One region of the Arthrobacter sp. TmtSoilC77 genome, then DNA from elsewhere that is predicted to be linked to it. Evidence: riboswitches for the same ligand, from Rfam matches in the RefSeq annotation. Region 1 holds a riboswitch; each other region holds the start of a gene.

Evidence for each region. A riboswitch is a leader RNA that binds a small molecule or an ion and turns the genes downstream of it on or off. The one in region 1 is predicted to bind thiamine pyrophosphate.
Region 2: linked by a shared signal. The riboswitch ahead of thiO (glycine oxidase ThiO) and the one ahead of thiC (phosphomethylpyrimidine synthase ThiC) in region 1 are both predicted to bind thiamine pyrophosphate.
Region 3: linked by a shared signal. The riboswitch ahead of AC6I99_RS19480 (ECF transporter S component) and the one ahead of thiC (phosphomethylpyrimidine synthase ThiC) in region 1 are both predicted to bind thiamine pyrophosphate.

What each region holds. Positions count from the first base shown of each region.
Region 1 covers NZ_AP046050.1:2,918,516-2,923,447, reverse strand. The annotation lists gene ffh (signal recognition particle protein) at 1-505, shown strand, start outside; gene AC6I99_RS13490 (alpha/beta fold hydrolase) at 615-1,337, shown strand; gene thiC (phosphomethylpyrimidine synthase ThiC) at 1,320-3,167, opposite strand; TPP riboswitch at 3,163-3,270, opposite strand; gene AC6I99_RS13480 (amidohydrolase family protein) at 3,367-4,449, shown strand; gene AC6I99_RS13475 (VOC family protein) at 4,527-4,932, shown strand, end outside.
Region 2 covers NZ_AP046050.1:3,271,238-3,276,169, forward strand. The annotation lists gene AC6I99_RS15015 (4a-hydroxytetrahydrobiopterin dehydratase) at 1-101, opposite strand, end outside; gene AC6I99_RS15020 (thiazole synthase) at 116-913, opposite strand; gene thiS (sulfur carrier protein ThiS) at 917-1,153, opposite strand; gene thiO (glycine oxidase ThiO) at 1,150-2,406, opposite strand; TPP riboswitch at 2,399-2,516, opposite strand; gene thiE (thiamine phosphate synthase) at 2,544-3,227, shown strand; gene AC6I99_RS15040 (ferritin-like fold-containing protein) at 3,269-3,937, opposite strand; gene AC6I99_RS15045 (RNB domain-containing ribonuclease) at 3,979-4,932, shown strand, end outside.
Region 3 covers NZ_AP046050.1:4,217,987-4,222,918, forward strand. The annotation lists gene AC6I99_RS19475 (ABC transporter ATP-binding protein) at 1-1,092, opposite strand, end outside; gene AC6I99_RS19480 (ECF transporter S component) at 1,092-1,712, opposite strand; TPP riboswitch at 1,792-1,928, opposite strand; gene AC6I99_RS19485 (NUDIX hydrolase) at 2,134-2,811, shown strand; gene AC6I99_RS19490 (DUF4235 domain-containing protein) at 2,848-3,108, shown strand; gene mnhG (monovalent cation/H(+) antiporter subunit G) at 3,105-3,485, opposite strand; gene AC6I99_RS19500 (MrpF/PhaF family protein) at 3,475-3,753, opposite strand; gene AC6I99_RS19505 (Na+/H+ antiporter subunit E) at 3,750-4,316, opposite strand; gene AC6I99_RS19510 (Na+/H+ antiporter subunit D) at 4,313-4,932, opposite strand, start outside.

The DNA of each region.
Region 1 (4,932 bases):
GCTCATGATGATGCCGGGTGCCCAAAACATCCGCCAGCAACTGGAGAACTTCGACGAACGCGAAATCGATCGCGTCGAAGCGATCGTCAGGTCCATGACGCCGCACGAGCGCGTGGCTCCCAAAATCATCAACGGCTCCCGCCGGGCCCGCATAGCAAAGGGTTCAGGTGTGCACGTCTCCGAGGTCAACGGCCTCCTGGAGCGCTTCGCCCAGGCCCAGAAAATGATGAAGAAGATGGCCCAGGGCGGCATGCCGGGCATGCCGGGCATGCCTGGAATGGGTGGCCCCGGTGGCGGCCGCAAGGGTGCCAAGAACGCTCCCAAGAAGAAGGCGCGCTCCGGCAACCCGGCAAAGGCAGCCCAGGAACTCCGGGAGGCCGAAGCCAAACGTGCCAACGCGGCCTCGGCAGCTCCTACAGGAGCGGCGTTCGGTCAGGGCGCTGCGGACTTCGATCCGTCCACGCTGAACCTCCCCAAGGGCTTCGAGAAGTTCCTGGGCAAGTAACCCGGAACCTCCGACTCAACACTGTGACAGTTGGCGCCGTTATGAATGCACATAACGGCGCCAACTGTTTTTGGGCGGCGATGTCAGGGCTCTGGACTAGGGTGAATCCATGCACAAGCAGCGCGTAGTCTTCGTCCACGGACTGGGGAGCTTTGGCGCCTCGGCATGGCCCAGGCAGCACGGCATGGCCCTGTCATATGACGCACTTTTCCTCCGCCGGCACGGCTTCGATCCAGTCGCTGAACCCCTGGAATCGGACGTCGCTGCGGATATCGGCATCGTCGTTGCTTCGCTGGAGGATGCCGGGGGCGGGCACGTCGTGGCGCATGAGCAAGGTGCAATCTCTGCCATGCTCGCAGCAGTTGAACGCCCGGACCTGGTGCACTCCCTGACACTGGTTGAACCGGCCTGTTTATCCTTGACCGCCGAACTGCCTGCCACCACATTCCATCGTTCGCTCATGGAGCCGTTGTTTGACGTGCGGAACCAGGTTGAGGATGCCGACTACGAACGCGAGTACTTCAGGCGTGCATTTTCGGCCGAAGCCAGCGGGCTGGACACGCCCGAAGCCCGCCGTTCCGCACGTCGCCTCCGGCTTCAGGCGCCTCCTTGGGAGGCGCCCCTTCACATCGTTCCCGGCGTGCCTACCCTCGTCCTTACGGGCGGGTGGGAACCCCTGTACGAAGAAATCGCCGGGTACCTGGAGGACACCGGTGCCCTCCGCCGCGTAGCAGCTGGAGGGCACCGGCCCCAGGACTCGGTTGATGGAGACCGGATTATCCGCTCATTTGTGGCCGATGTTGTCCGGACGAGGTCAGTTAAGGTTTCCTGACGCTCCGGCCGCGTGGGTAGAGGGAAGCTGCAGCTCAGGCAGGTACACCTTGCCACCTGAAGCCAGGAATTCTTCGCTCTTTTCCCGCATGCCGTCGTATATCCCCGCAATAGCTGCCTGCGCGTCGGCCGAACCGAACTCGTCCCTGATGTCCTGGCTGATACGCATCGAGCAGAATTTGGGTCCGCACATCGAGCAGAAGTGCGCGGTCTTCGCCGGTTCCGCTGGCAGTGTTTCGTCGTGGAATGCCTCGGCGGTGACCGGGTCCAGGGACAGTGCGAACTGGTCCCGCCAACGGAACTCGAACCTGGCCTTGGACAGAGCATCGTCGCGTTCGTTGGCGCCCGGGTGTCCCTTGGCGAGGTCCGCCGCGTGCGCTGCGATCTTGTACGTGATCACACCGGTCTTGACATCGTCCTTGTTTGGCAGCCCCAGGTGCTCCTTGGGAGTTACGTAGCAGAGCATGGCGGTGCCGTAGCGGGCGATTTCTGTGGCACCGATTGCCGAGGTGATGTGGTCATAGCCGGGAGCAACGTCCGTGACAAGCGGTCCCAAGGTATAGAAGGGGGCACCTTTGCAGAGTTCCTGTTGGCGCTCCACATTCTCGCGGACCAAGTGGAAGGGAATATGCCCGGGTCCTTCAACCATTACCTGGACATCAAATTCCCATGCCCGCTGGGTCAGTTCGGCGAGCGTGTCCAACTCGGCGAACTGTGCGGCGTCATTGGCATCTGCCGTGGCGCCCGGGCGCAGCCCGTCACCGAGGGAGAAGGCGACATCGTACTTGGCGAAGATTTCGCACAGCTCATCGAAGTGCGTGTAGAGGAAGTTTTCCTGGTGGTGCGCCAGGCACCAACCCGCCATGATCGAACCGCCGCGGGACACGATGCCGGTGACGCGGTTGGCTGTCAGCGGCACGTACCGAAGCAGCACGCCGGCGTGGATGGTCATGTAGTCCACACCCTGCTCGCACTGCTCGATCACAGTGTCGCGGAAGATCTCCCACGTGAGTTTATTGGCCTCGCCGTTGACCTTTTCCAGGGCCTGGTAGATCGGGACAGTTCCGATGGGCACGGGGGAGTTGCGGATGATCCACTCACGCGTGGTGTGGATGTCATCGCCGGTGGACAGGTCCATAACGGTGTCGGCACCCCATTGGGTGGCCCACTGCAGCTTGTCTACCTCTTCGGCAATGGAGCTCGTGACGGCGGAGTTGCCGATGTTGGCATTGATCTTGACCAGGAATGCCTTGCCGATGATCATCGGCTCGGATTCCGGGTGGTTGATGTTGTTGGGAATGATGGCCCGGCCTGCGGCGACTTCACTCCTGACGAGTTCAACATCGCAGTTCTCACGCAACGCCACGAACTGCATTTCAGGCGTGATGATGCCCTTCCTGGCGTAGTGCATCTGGGTGACGGTCTTGCCTTCGACGGCGCGGCGGGGCACCGGCTGCGCGCCCTTCCACTCTGCCGACGCTGCGCCTCGGCGGACGGCCGATTTGCCGTCGTCGAGCAGGTTCCGTTCGCGGCCGGAGTAGGCTTCCGTGTCGCCCCGGCCCTCAATCCATGCGGCCCGGAAGGGCTCCAGGCCCACTACGGGATCACTGCCGGGCCCCGCGGTCCGGTACACCTGCAGCGGAGCGTTTGCCTCCCCGTTGGGGGACGGTTCAAGCGCGATTTCCGTGACGGGGACGCGAATGCCGTTGGCGGGGTCTTCCAGCCAGGCCAGCGAATGGGACTTCAGCGACTGCGTGACGGTTTCAGCCGCCTTTTCGCTGCTGTTGGCCTGGTTTTCGGCAGGGCTGTGCTGTGTTTCGGTGGTGCTCAAAGGATTACTCACTTCCTTCGCCGGCATTACCCGGACAGGTTCAACGGTCGCAGACTGCTTCAGTCCGATCTCAGCCCCTGCAGGGGCCCCCGTGTGGTCGTAGACGAAGCTACCACAGCTCCGATCCGGGGCCCAGTCATGATCCAAACGCAGACCCGTCGGTAAACCTGTGTCATGCAGGGCAGATTAGGCTTTTGCCATGGCCAACATCATCGAATTCACCGGTCCTGTGCTTGTTGCAGGAGACGACCAACGGCACGGGCTGTGGTCCGTTGATGGCAACCTGACGTTCGAACGTCCCGTTGCCGCACCCGATTCCATACTGGAGGGATGGGTCCTCCCTGGGTTTGTGGACGCCCATTGCCACATTGGACTTGGCGTCGGCGGGGCAGTTGATGAGCAGACAACCCTTGCCCAGGCCCAAGCCGACCTGAAATCCGGCACGTTGTTGATCCGTGACGCCGGCTCGCCAAGCGATACACGCTGGGTTCAGCGGCGGGAGGATCTCCCGAGGCTGCTTCGTGCCGGGCGCCACATCGCCCGGAGCCGGCGTTACCTGCGTGGATTGGGTCACGAAGTGGAGCCCGGCGAACTCGTGGAGACAGTCCGCAAGGAAGCCCGGGATGGGGACGGTTGGGTGAAACTCGTGGGCGACTGGATCGATCGCGGTGCCGGCGACCTCGCGGTTTCCTTCCCTCGGAACGTGGTGCGGGATGCGATTTCTGCCGCCCACGACGAAGGGGCCAGCGTGACGGCCCACTGCTTCGCTGAAGACACTATTGATGACATGCTCGACGCCGGGATTGACTGCATTGAGCACGCCACCGGCCTTTTGCCCCGGCACATTCCCCGTCTGGTGGAGCAGTCTGTCCCGATTGTTCCTACGTTGGTAAACATCGCGACTTTTCCGGATATCGCCGTCCAGGCCGCACCTAAGTTTCCAGTCTACGCCGAGCACATGACCCGGCTCTGGGAGCGACGCCGTGAACGGGTGCTCGAGGCCTTTGAAGCCGGTGTTCGCATCTACGCGGGAACGGATGCAGGGAGCGTGATCAAGCACGGCAGGATCGCTGATGAAATGCAGGAGCTTTACGACGCCGGCCTGCCAGCCACTGCCGTACTGGACGCCGCCACGTGGGGCGCACGGGAGTGGCTGGGAGCCGAGGCCATCAGCGAAGGGGCAAGTGCCGACGTCGTGCTGTGCCGGGATGATCCCAGGGAGAACCTCGCAACTGTGGCAAGCCTGAACCATGTAGTCCTTCGCGGGAAAGTGGTCTACTAGGAATAAATTGAAGCTTCAAGTGATTTAGATAGGTAGAACGTGCCGAAGGGCGGCCACCTATGAACCGGGAGCTTCACATGACGACGACATCCAACCAGGATCTCCTTCCTGCCGAACTCACGATGGGCACGGTCATGCTCAAGGTCGGCGATATGAAGGTCATGAGTGACTACTATCAGCGGGCCTTGGGCTTGGAGATCGTGGCCGAGCAGGATGGCGGGCTGTACCTGGGACGACTGGGCAAGCCTGTAGTCCACCTCGCTCCCGCGGCCGGCCTGCAGATTCCAGGCCGTGGGGAAGCGGGACTTTTCCATACCGCCATTCTGTTCCAGGACCAGCCTTCCCTGGCAGCCACCATCGCCACGGCGGCACAGTATGAACCGCGCGCCTTTGTGGGCAGCGCCGACCATTTGGTGAGTGAAGCGTTCTACTTCACCGATCCGGAGGGTAACGGTATCGAGCTCTACTACGACAAGCCGCGCG
Region 2 (4,932 bases), 350 kb from region 1:
TTGAACACCGTCACGAGGCCGTCCTGGAGCTTCCAGTCCGGGAGGTCCTTGAGGGCGGCCTCCATGGCGACCTGGGTCAATTGCTCTTTCCTGTCAGCCACCACGGCTCCTTCATTCAGAGGAACTCTGCCCGGCCTTCCATGGCCGATGACGCGAGGGCGTGCTCCCGGCGCGGAATACGGCCAGCCTGCTTGGCCAGCCTACCGGCGATCACCGCGTGTTTGAAGGCTTCGCCCATCTGTACCGGATTCTGCGCACGGGTCACGGCTGTTGCCAGCAGGACGGCATCGCAGCCCAGCTCCATCGCAAGCGCGGCATCGGAGGCGGTCCCGATGCCGGCGTCGAGCACTACCGGTACGGAGGCCCGGGACACGATCAGTTCGATGTTGTGCGGGTTCAGGATGCCCAGCCCCGTTCCAATAGGCGAACCGAGGGGCATGACAGCTGTGGCGCCCAGGTTTTCCAGGCGCAGCGCCAGAACGGGATCGTCATTGGTGTAAGCGAAAACCTTGAAGCCGCGGTTCACCAGCTGTTCCGTGGCCTCAACGAGTTCCACCGCGTCCGGAAGAAGCGTGTGTTCATCGGCAATGACTTCCAACTTCACCCAGTCCGTCTCCAGGGCCTCCCGGGCGAGCTCCGCGGTCATCACGGCGTCCTTGGCAGTAAAACAGCCAGCCGTGTTCGGCAGGACCCGGATGTTGTGGTCCACCAGGAGCTGGAACAATGAACCTGTCTCGGCCGGTGAGTATCGGCGCATCGCAACAGTGGTCAGTTCCGTTCCTGAAGCCAGGAGGGCTGCTCCCAACCCGTCCAGGCTCGGCGCACCACCGGTACCCATGATCAGGCGGGAGCCGAATTCGACGCCGTCGATCACCAAAGCGTCAGTGCGGACGTCAGTTTTTGCTGCGGTCATTTTTCAGCCTCCCTGGACTGCGGTTACGAGTTCGAGTTCGTCTCCATCGGCGAGCGCAGTCGCTGCCCATTGGCTGCGCGGCACAACCTCGGAATTACGTGCGACGGCGACACCCAGCTTGCCGCCGTCGGCTGCCTGTCCCCGGTGGTCCAGCGCGCGGCCTGTGATGGCACTGACGAGTGTGCTCACGGACGCGTCGTCCGCCACGGCGTGTTCGGAGCCGTTGAGTTTGATGTTCATGGTGTGTCCTTGATTGCTGGTTGGAGGAGGTGATCCTGAGTTGCCGTAAATCGATCAGGCCGGAAAATGGACCATCGGGGGTCGGCTGGGCCGCTGATCAGCCCGCCTACGATTTTGGCGGCCACAGGCGTCAAGAGAACGCCGTGGCGGAAGAACCCGGTGGCGATCACGAGACCGTCGATGGTGCCCCCGGACCCGGTAACGCGTCCCAGTAATGGTGCGTTGTCCGGTGTGCCTGGCCGTGCACGGGCTGTCGCTTCCAACAGTTCCAGCTCCGCCACGGCAGGAACCAACACTTGGGCGTCACGCAGGAGTTGATAGACGCCCCCGGCGGACACTGCGTTGCTGGACGCAGACAACCCGTCCTCCCGCTGGGTGGCTCCAATCACCACCGTTCCGTCGTTGCGGGGGACGATGTAGACCGGCACCCCGCGGACCATGCCCCGGATGGTGGATGTGAGCAGCGGCTGGAGGTGTTGGGGAACGCGCAGCCTGAGAATGTCGCCGTAAACGGGCCGCAGGGGCAGGTTGAGACCCTCGGGGAGACCGCCGATCCTGGCTGCATCCAGCCCGCAGGCGAGCACAGTCTCTGAGGCCCAAACAACGCGCCCGGCGCCCGGACCGAGCTGGACCCCGCAGACTCGGCCGCCATCCCAGAGCAGGCGGGACGCTTGGAACGGCAGGGCGAAACCGTCCTCCGCTCCGGAAACCCAGGTTGCGTCACTTGGTCCGTGGGCTGATAACCCGTCCAGGAGGCATCGTGCAAGGCGCCGCGGATCCACTTGGTGATCGGCCGGTATGTCGAAGGCACAGGAAATCCCGGGGCTGAGCAGAGGCTCACGCTCGCGCGCTTCACGCAAAGACAGTGGCTCCACGTGCAGCCCCGCGGCCTGCTGGACTGTGCGGAGGTCTGCCAGCGCACGGCGGTCGGCGGCGTCCGCACCAACGGCGATGGTCGACGTCGTGCGGTATCCGGCGGCTGATTCGCTGCCGTGGACGCTCCGGATGAAAGCCGGCCACAGTTGGGAGGATTCCAGCATGAGTTCCAGGAGGTCTTCCTCCTGGTAGTGGAGTTCACTGACCGGAGCCAGCATTCCGGCGGCAGCGAACGTCGCACCCGCTGCGGGAGTGGGATCAATGAGGACCACAGAGCGGCCCTGGCGGCGGACTTCGTGGGCGATGCCAAGGCCGATGACGCCGCCACCAATGACTGCCACGTCTGCCTGCAAGGGGATTTGGCGGGATTCTGCCATATGTTTCCTTCCCTACGCCGGTATTAGCCGGATCAGGTCAAGCGGTCGGCGCTGAAGCCCTCTCAGCCGGACGGTCATATGACGCTGTCACGGCTCCCGCAGTACGTGCCCAGTTTAGAGGAACTACTCTGGTTTCCATGACCCAGCATGATGTCCACACCACTGCCCGCCTTTACTTGTGCACTGATGCCCGCAAACGCCAGGGCGATTTCGAAGACTTCGTCGACGCCGCGTTTGAGGGCGGCGTCGACATCATCCAGCTTCGCGACAAGACGCTCGAGGCCGCCGAGGAGCTTGAGGTCCTGGAGGTCCTGCACAACGTTGCCCAGCGGCACGGAAGGCTGTGGGCCGTCAACGACCGCGCCGATGTTGCCAGTATTTCCGGGGCTCCGGTGTTCCATATCGGCCAAAAAGACATCCCGTTACGCGCTGCACGGCACCTCCTCCACGACCGCACGGTCATCGGTCTGTCCACCCATACACCGGACCAGGTTGACGCCGCGATAGCTGCCTCCCCCGGCAGGAGCGGACTGGATTATTTCTGTGTTGGCCCGGTGTGGGCAACGCCCACAAAGCCAGGCCGTGAAGCAGTTGGGCTGGACCTGGTCACATATGCCGCCGAAGCCGTAAAGCGCGCGGATGAGGAGACCGTAGGCGGCGTCCTCCTCCCCTGGTTCGCCATCGGCGGCATAGACCTCACTAATGTTGAACAGGTAGTTGCAGCCGGAGCCAGCCGGATCGTGGTGGTACGTGCGATCACTGAGGCGGAGGACCCGACGGCGGCGGCCAAGACTTTGCTGGAAGCGCTCGACGCCGGATAACCACCCCGGCGCCCTGGCTGCGGAGGATATTCGAAAGTGTCCTAAGCCGTGAGCCCCAGCCCGGACATGCGTCGCCCATGCCGCTCCGCCAGCTCAGCGGTGAGGGCCTTGACTGCATTGCGCGCATCCCCGCCGCCCTTGAGCAGCGGTCCCAGCTGGGGATGTTCCATGCCTACGCGTTGTGCTTGCGTCAGGGCTTCACCGACCAGGCGGCGGCCCCACAAAGCCAGGCGCGACGCCAGGCGGGGGTCATCAGACAGGGCCCTTCGCAGGAGGATGCGTAAAACTTCCGTGGCTTGGTCGGCGGAGGCCACCTTCTGGACAAAGAGTTGCGTCCCGCCGTCAAGGAATGACGCGACCATGCGGTAGAAGTCCGATGACACGGTGTCGATCACATAGGCCTTCATGACGGATTCAAACCAGTCCGCTGGCTTTGTTCGCTCGTGGAAGTGGTCAAACGAGCGCTGGAACGGAAGCATGGCTTCTTCGGCATCGAGTCCCATCTCCGAGAGCCGGCTGCTGATCAAGGCGAAGTTTCCGTAAGCGCCGACGGCGATCTTTGCCAGCACTGCCCTGTCATGGAGGTTGGGAGCGTACCGGGAGTCGAAAGACAGCCGGCCAAACGCGGAGAGCTCGCCGTACGCCATGGCCCCCAGCAGCTCCGAAGAGAGTCGCTGGATGCGAGCATTATCGTCCAAGGAAGTGCTCATGGTCCAAGACTATCCAGCGATTTCGGGCTAACCTGATTTTCGTGTCACATCATCGGATTTCGCCCAACGTCGACGACTCGTCGGACCAGCTCGCGGCGGCATTTGCAGCCCTCCGGACCGAACTGGAGCTCCCGGGCGAGTATCCGGCCGAAGCCGTGGCGGAAGCCCGCAAAGCGGTAGAAAACCATACGCTGCCGGACCGTGACCTCAGGGACATTCCATTTGTGACCATTGATCCCGCCACGTCCACCGACCTGGACCAAGCGGTGTTCATTGAACGTGCCGGCGACGGTTACAAAGTCCTCTACGCAATCGCGGACGTGCCATCCTTCGTTGCTCCCGGCGGGGCGCTCGATGCCGAAACCCGGCAACGGGGACAAACGTTTTACGCTCCTGACGGGAGGATCCCGCTGCACCCGGAGGTCATCAGCGAAAACGCCGGCAGCCTGCTGGCCGGTCAGGACTGCAGCGCCTTCGTGTGGGACTTCGAACTGGACCGCAATGCGGAGGTAACCGCCACGTCCGTGGCCCGTGGCACTGTCCGTAGCCGCACGAAGCTCAGTTACAAAGGTGCCCAGGAGCAGATCGATGCCGGCACAGCCCCGGAGGTCCTTGAGCTCCTCAAGGAGGTTGGCCTGAAGCGGGTGGAGCTGGAACGACTCCGCGGTGGCGCCAACCTGAACATGCCGGAGCAGGAAATCGTCCAGGCGACAGGTGGCGGAGGCTACAGGATTGTGGCCGCGCCGTCCTTGCCTGTGGAGGACTGGAATGCGCAGATATCCCTCATGACCGGGATGGCGGCCGCCCAACTGATGCTTGACGGAAAAGTGGGCATCCTGCGCACCATGCCGGCACCGGATGAGCGGTCACTGCTCCATTTCAAACGCCAGACGAAGGCCCTCGGGAAACCCTGGGACGGCGAGATCACCTACGGTGAGTACCTTCGGACACTTGACGCTTCGGATCCCAAACAACTTGCGATCCTGCACTCGGCA
Region 3 (4,932 bases), 1.3 Mb from region 1:
GACGGCGGCACTCACCTTGCCGTCAACCGGCGCCAGAAGGCCGGCCAATGTGAGCGCAAAAGTAGATTTGCCTGCACCGTTCGGACCCGTGATGGTCAGTGCCTGGCCAGCCCGTACTTGTGCACTGATATCCGATTGCACGGGGACGGGCGGGATGGTCTTGAAACGGCGACGACGGGACTTCCCACGGGAAACAGCCAGGTCCTGTGCGACGAGGAGGAGCTGGTGCGTGGATTCATGGCCGGCAGGAACCGATGCCGTGGACTTGGCCCTGCGGGCGCGGGTAGCCGGAACGTATCCGGGCACCCACACTCCCGCTGCCATCAACATGGTGCGGGCCTCTGTGAGCACCTGATCCGGGGGGCCGTCCAGGAGCACACCGCCCCCGGCCGAGGGTGGCTGGAGGACCACGATCCTGTCCACCAGGTCCTTCCACACGGACACACGGTGTTCAACGACAACCAAAGTGGCGCCGGTCTTGTCCAGGCAGCGCTGCACGGCGTCCCGAACCTCAAGCACGCCCACCGGATCAAGGTTGGCCGTAGGTTCGTCCAGGAGGATCAGCCCGGGCCGCATCGCCAGGATGCCAGCCAACGCAAGGCGCTGCTTCTGCCCGCCGGAGAGGGCCGCCGTCGGGTGATCCAGTGCCAAGCCGCCGCCTGCAGGGGTGCGCAACCCGACGTCGTCGAGCGCTTCATGGACGCGCGCCCAAATTTCTTCCCGGGGAACGGCCAGGTTTTCGGCGCCAAACGCGACATCGTCACCCACCCGGGACAGCACTACCTGGGTTTCCGGATCCTGCTGCATCAGACCTGCGCGGCCGCGCTGTTCGCGGGGAGCAACGCCGTCGATCAACAGCGAGCCGGTCTCGTCGGAATCGTCCTCCTCATCACCCAGCACACCGGCGAGGGCGTGGAGCAGTGTCGATTTCCCTGCGCCCGATGGACCCAGCAAGAGCACACGCTCGCCGGGCCCGATCCGGAAATCGAGGTCCTGGATGGCGGGTGTGGAACGTCCGGCATGCCGCCATCCCCACCCTTGGGCGGTGATGGCGGCAGGCCGTACCTGGCCGCTGCTTTGCGTGGCAGGCATTAGTTGAAGACGGGCTCCGAAGCAGCCTTCCGCGACGCGAAGGAGCTCAGTACACCGGTCTTGGCCAGCCCGCGGGTGGCAACCCAGGACAGCGCGCCCGCGATGATCGCACCGGAGAGCGTGGTGAAGGCGATGTAAGCCAGCTTGTCGATTGCTTCGTAGGCGATGTTCCAGCCCCAAGGCAGGAAGGAATCGTTGAGACCGCAGAAGAGGCCCGAGCCGGCACCTGCGAGGAGTGCAGCGGAGAGGTCGAACTTCTTGTACCGGAACGCAGCGAAGACGAGTTCCGCACCCAGTCCCTGGAGGACGCCGGAGATGAGGACGGTGGTGCCGTACTGGGAACCCATGATGAGTTCGCCGGTGGCGGCGACGGCTTCGCAGAACAGGGCTGCGCCCGGCTTGCGGATGATGAGCATGCCCAGGACGGCCGGGATCATCCAGCCACCGGCGATCAAACCGGTGAGCGGCGGATACGTGGCGTTCATGGGGATGGATACGATTGCGGCGCCCTGGGACCAGGCCCAGAAGATCACGCCGCCGGCGATGGCAATCAAAGCTGCCACCACGATGTCTACAACACGCCAGTTATAACTGGTCTTCTTCACGCTTGCCGTGGTCATTTTTTCTGCCTCCTGAGGTACAGGAGGGGAAAGTGCTCCCCGGAAACCCCCGGCCGGCCTGCGCCGCCCGGATCCGGACACTCTGAGAAGCTCGACTCCCTTGCGCCGGTACTAACCGGATCAGGTTCGAGGGTCTGCGGCTGTCCGCACTCTCAGCGCCCTCGCGTCACCTGCATCTCTGCAAGGTCCGACGGCGGCGCTCCCCTGTCGTTATTAATCTGCCCTTATGGGCGTGGTTCAGTTTACACCTGTGGGTGTTCGTGGGCTCCTTGGGCTAGTCACAAAGCGGTTGGCTCCCCTGTCTCCTGCGTTGCGGGGCCGGCTCTGCGCCCCATTCTCCGGTCTGAGCACGCACACCGGGCCCCACAACAGGACCTGAGACAATGATCCAGCAGGAATCGACGCGGCAAAGGGGTAATTCATGACGGACCTTCCCATTACGGACATGCCAGTTCCCCAACCCCGCCTTGCCGCGAGCGTCATCCTGCTCCGTGACGCACCGGGCGGGCTTGAGGCCTTCGTCCAGCACAGGGTTGCCACCATGGACTTCGCCGCCGGCATGGTGGTCTTTCCGGGCGGCCGGGTTGATGCCGCTGACCAGGATGGATGGGATTACCCTGTCCGGCTGCTGGAACAGCACGCTGCAGACTGGCATCTGAGTTCCATCGCCGTCAATCCTGTACAGGCCCCGGCAAAGTCAGGCATGGTGCTCACCGCTGCCCTGCGGGAAGTTTGGGAGGAGGCCGGACTTCGCCTTGACGCCTCAGACCTTCGCCCCTGGGCAAACTGGGTCACGCCCACGGACATGCCCAAGCGCTTCGACACGTACTTCTATGTAGCCAAGCCTGCTCCGGAAGCAGCACCCCAGCACCAAACCACTGAAGCGTGGCAATCACTCTGGATGCCGGTGGACGGGATCCTGGCGGCCGAGGCGGCCGGTCAGTTGCAGCTGATGCCACCCACGTATTACCTGCTCAAGGAAATTTCCGGTCTCGGAACCGTGGATGCCGTCTGGGAAGCCGATCACGATGTTGTTCCTGTCCTGGCACCACGCGGTTCCATGGCAGCTTTCCTCAAGGAACGCGAAAACCGCCGCTAGTCCCAACCCGCCTGCATGTGAGGCTAGGCTGGGGGCATGAACCTCTTTTTCAAGCTGCTGGGTGCCGGAGTAAGCCTTGCAGCCGGATTCGTCGGCACCAAGTTGGTCAACAAGGGCTGGGAAAAGGCCACCGGCAACAAGCCGCCCACGGGCCACGACGATATGGAAACGAGCCTCCGCTCAGCCTTGTCCTTCGCGCTGATTTCGGCCTTCGTCAGTACGCTCATCCAGGTTTTCGCGAGCCGTGGCACCCAGCGTGCCATCGCCCGCTTCGCAAAGACCCACGACATCGTCTAGGTAGAATCGTCGCCGGCTGCCCTTTGGACAACCGCTTCAAGCTCATCCTTGGTGAGCAGTTCGCGGTGCCCATGCTTGGTTCGGTAAGCGGAGCGGCCCACCATGTGTGCGGAGACCGGTGCGGTCAGCAGCTGGAATATCCAGGCGACCACGAGAACCGGCCAAACCCACCATGTGCGCATTTGCAGGCCCATGGCTGCAAGCATCAGGAAAAGACCCAGGACTTGCGGCTTCGTTGCCGCGTGCATGCGGCTCATGAGGTCGGGGAACCGCAGGAGGCCAATTGCTGCGCCCAGCGACATCAGGGCACCCACCACAAGAAACACGGCCGTCACCGCGTCGATTACGGCATCCACGCCAGTAGGTTCAGGAGTCATTGCTCTGATCCCTCCGATCCGCGACAAACCGGGCAAACGTTACGGAGCCTACAAAGCCGATCACGGCGAGAGCCACGAGCAACACCAAGTTGTTCAGGTGCCGGTTCATCGCCATATCGATCGCCAGCGCGGCTCCAAGAATGGCCAGCAGGACATCCGATGCCAAAACGCGGTCCAGCAAGGAGGGGCCAATGGCGATACGGATGATCGCTCCCACCGCAGCCAAGCTCAGGATGACAGCAGTCACCAACAGAACGAGTTCTTTCACAGAGCTGCCCCTTCCATGCCCGGGGTTGCTTCATCCTGGAGAGCGTCGAGTTCCTCACGCGTTCCCATGATCCGGATCAGCGTGGCCTCGATCTTCTGGACTTCCTGACGGATCCTGGCGATTCCGGCTTCCTCATAAATATTGAGTGCATGTAGGTACAGGGTGGACGTCGAGCGGTCCACTTCCACCACCAGCGAGCCCGGGATCAGCGAAATAACATGCCCGGTTGCCGTCACTATGAGGTCCGAATGGCTGCGCAACGGAACAGCGACGACGGCGCTACGCACCTTTGGCCCCTTCACTACGGCCAGGTAGAGGACCAGGAAGCTCGCTGCCACCACTTTGCCCAGGAATACGAGAGCGAACGAAATGGCGCGAAGAACATTGAACCTGCCACTGAGCTCCACCGGCGGAAGGTAGAAGAACTTGGCCACGAGCACGGCGATGAGCGCACCGAACAGGAGGTTGCCCGGGCTGAAATCCCGCCACAGGGCGCCCCAGACGATGACCAGCCATACCAGCAGCGGCAGTTCAGTGCGGAAGGAGATTGGTTTTCGGCTCATTTGGCAGCCCCTGGCTGACCCACGGCTGGCACCTGGGCGGAGTCCCCCAGAACTGAATGGATGTAGGCAGTGCGGTCCAACATTATTTCCGCCGAGCCGTCGGCGAGGTGGAAGAGTGGGCCCGCAAAGACTGTGAGGGCAACACCGAAGGCCACAAGGCCCGCAGTGGACCCCACCATTGTCCGGGGAAGTACCCCTACCTTGCCTGGGGTCTGAAGCACGGGGTCCGGGTACTCGGCGTCCTCGGGCTTTCGCCAAAATGCCCTGTTCCAAACACGGGCAATTGCCAACAACGTGAGGAGGCTGGTGACGACGCCGCCTACTACCAAAACGATGGCCAGCGGCGTACCCAGTTGCACGCCCGCTTGGAGGAGCCCGAGCTTGCCCAGGAAACCCGAGAATGGCGGGATGCCCGCAAGGTTCATTGCCGGGACGAAGAACAACAGGGCAAGGAGTGGCGAGAGCTTGGCCAGGCCACCCAAGCGGTCAATGGAGGACGATCCGCCCCGCCGCTCAATCAAGCCAGTGACAAGGAACAGGCTGGTCTGCACGGTGATGTGGTGCGCCACGTAGAACACGGCCGCGCCAAGACCGGTGACGGACGACATTGCCAGGC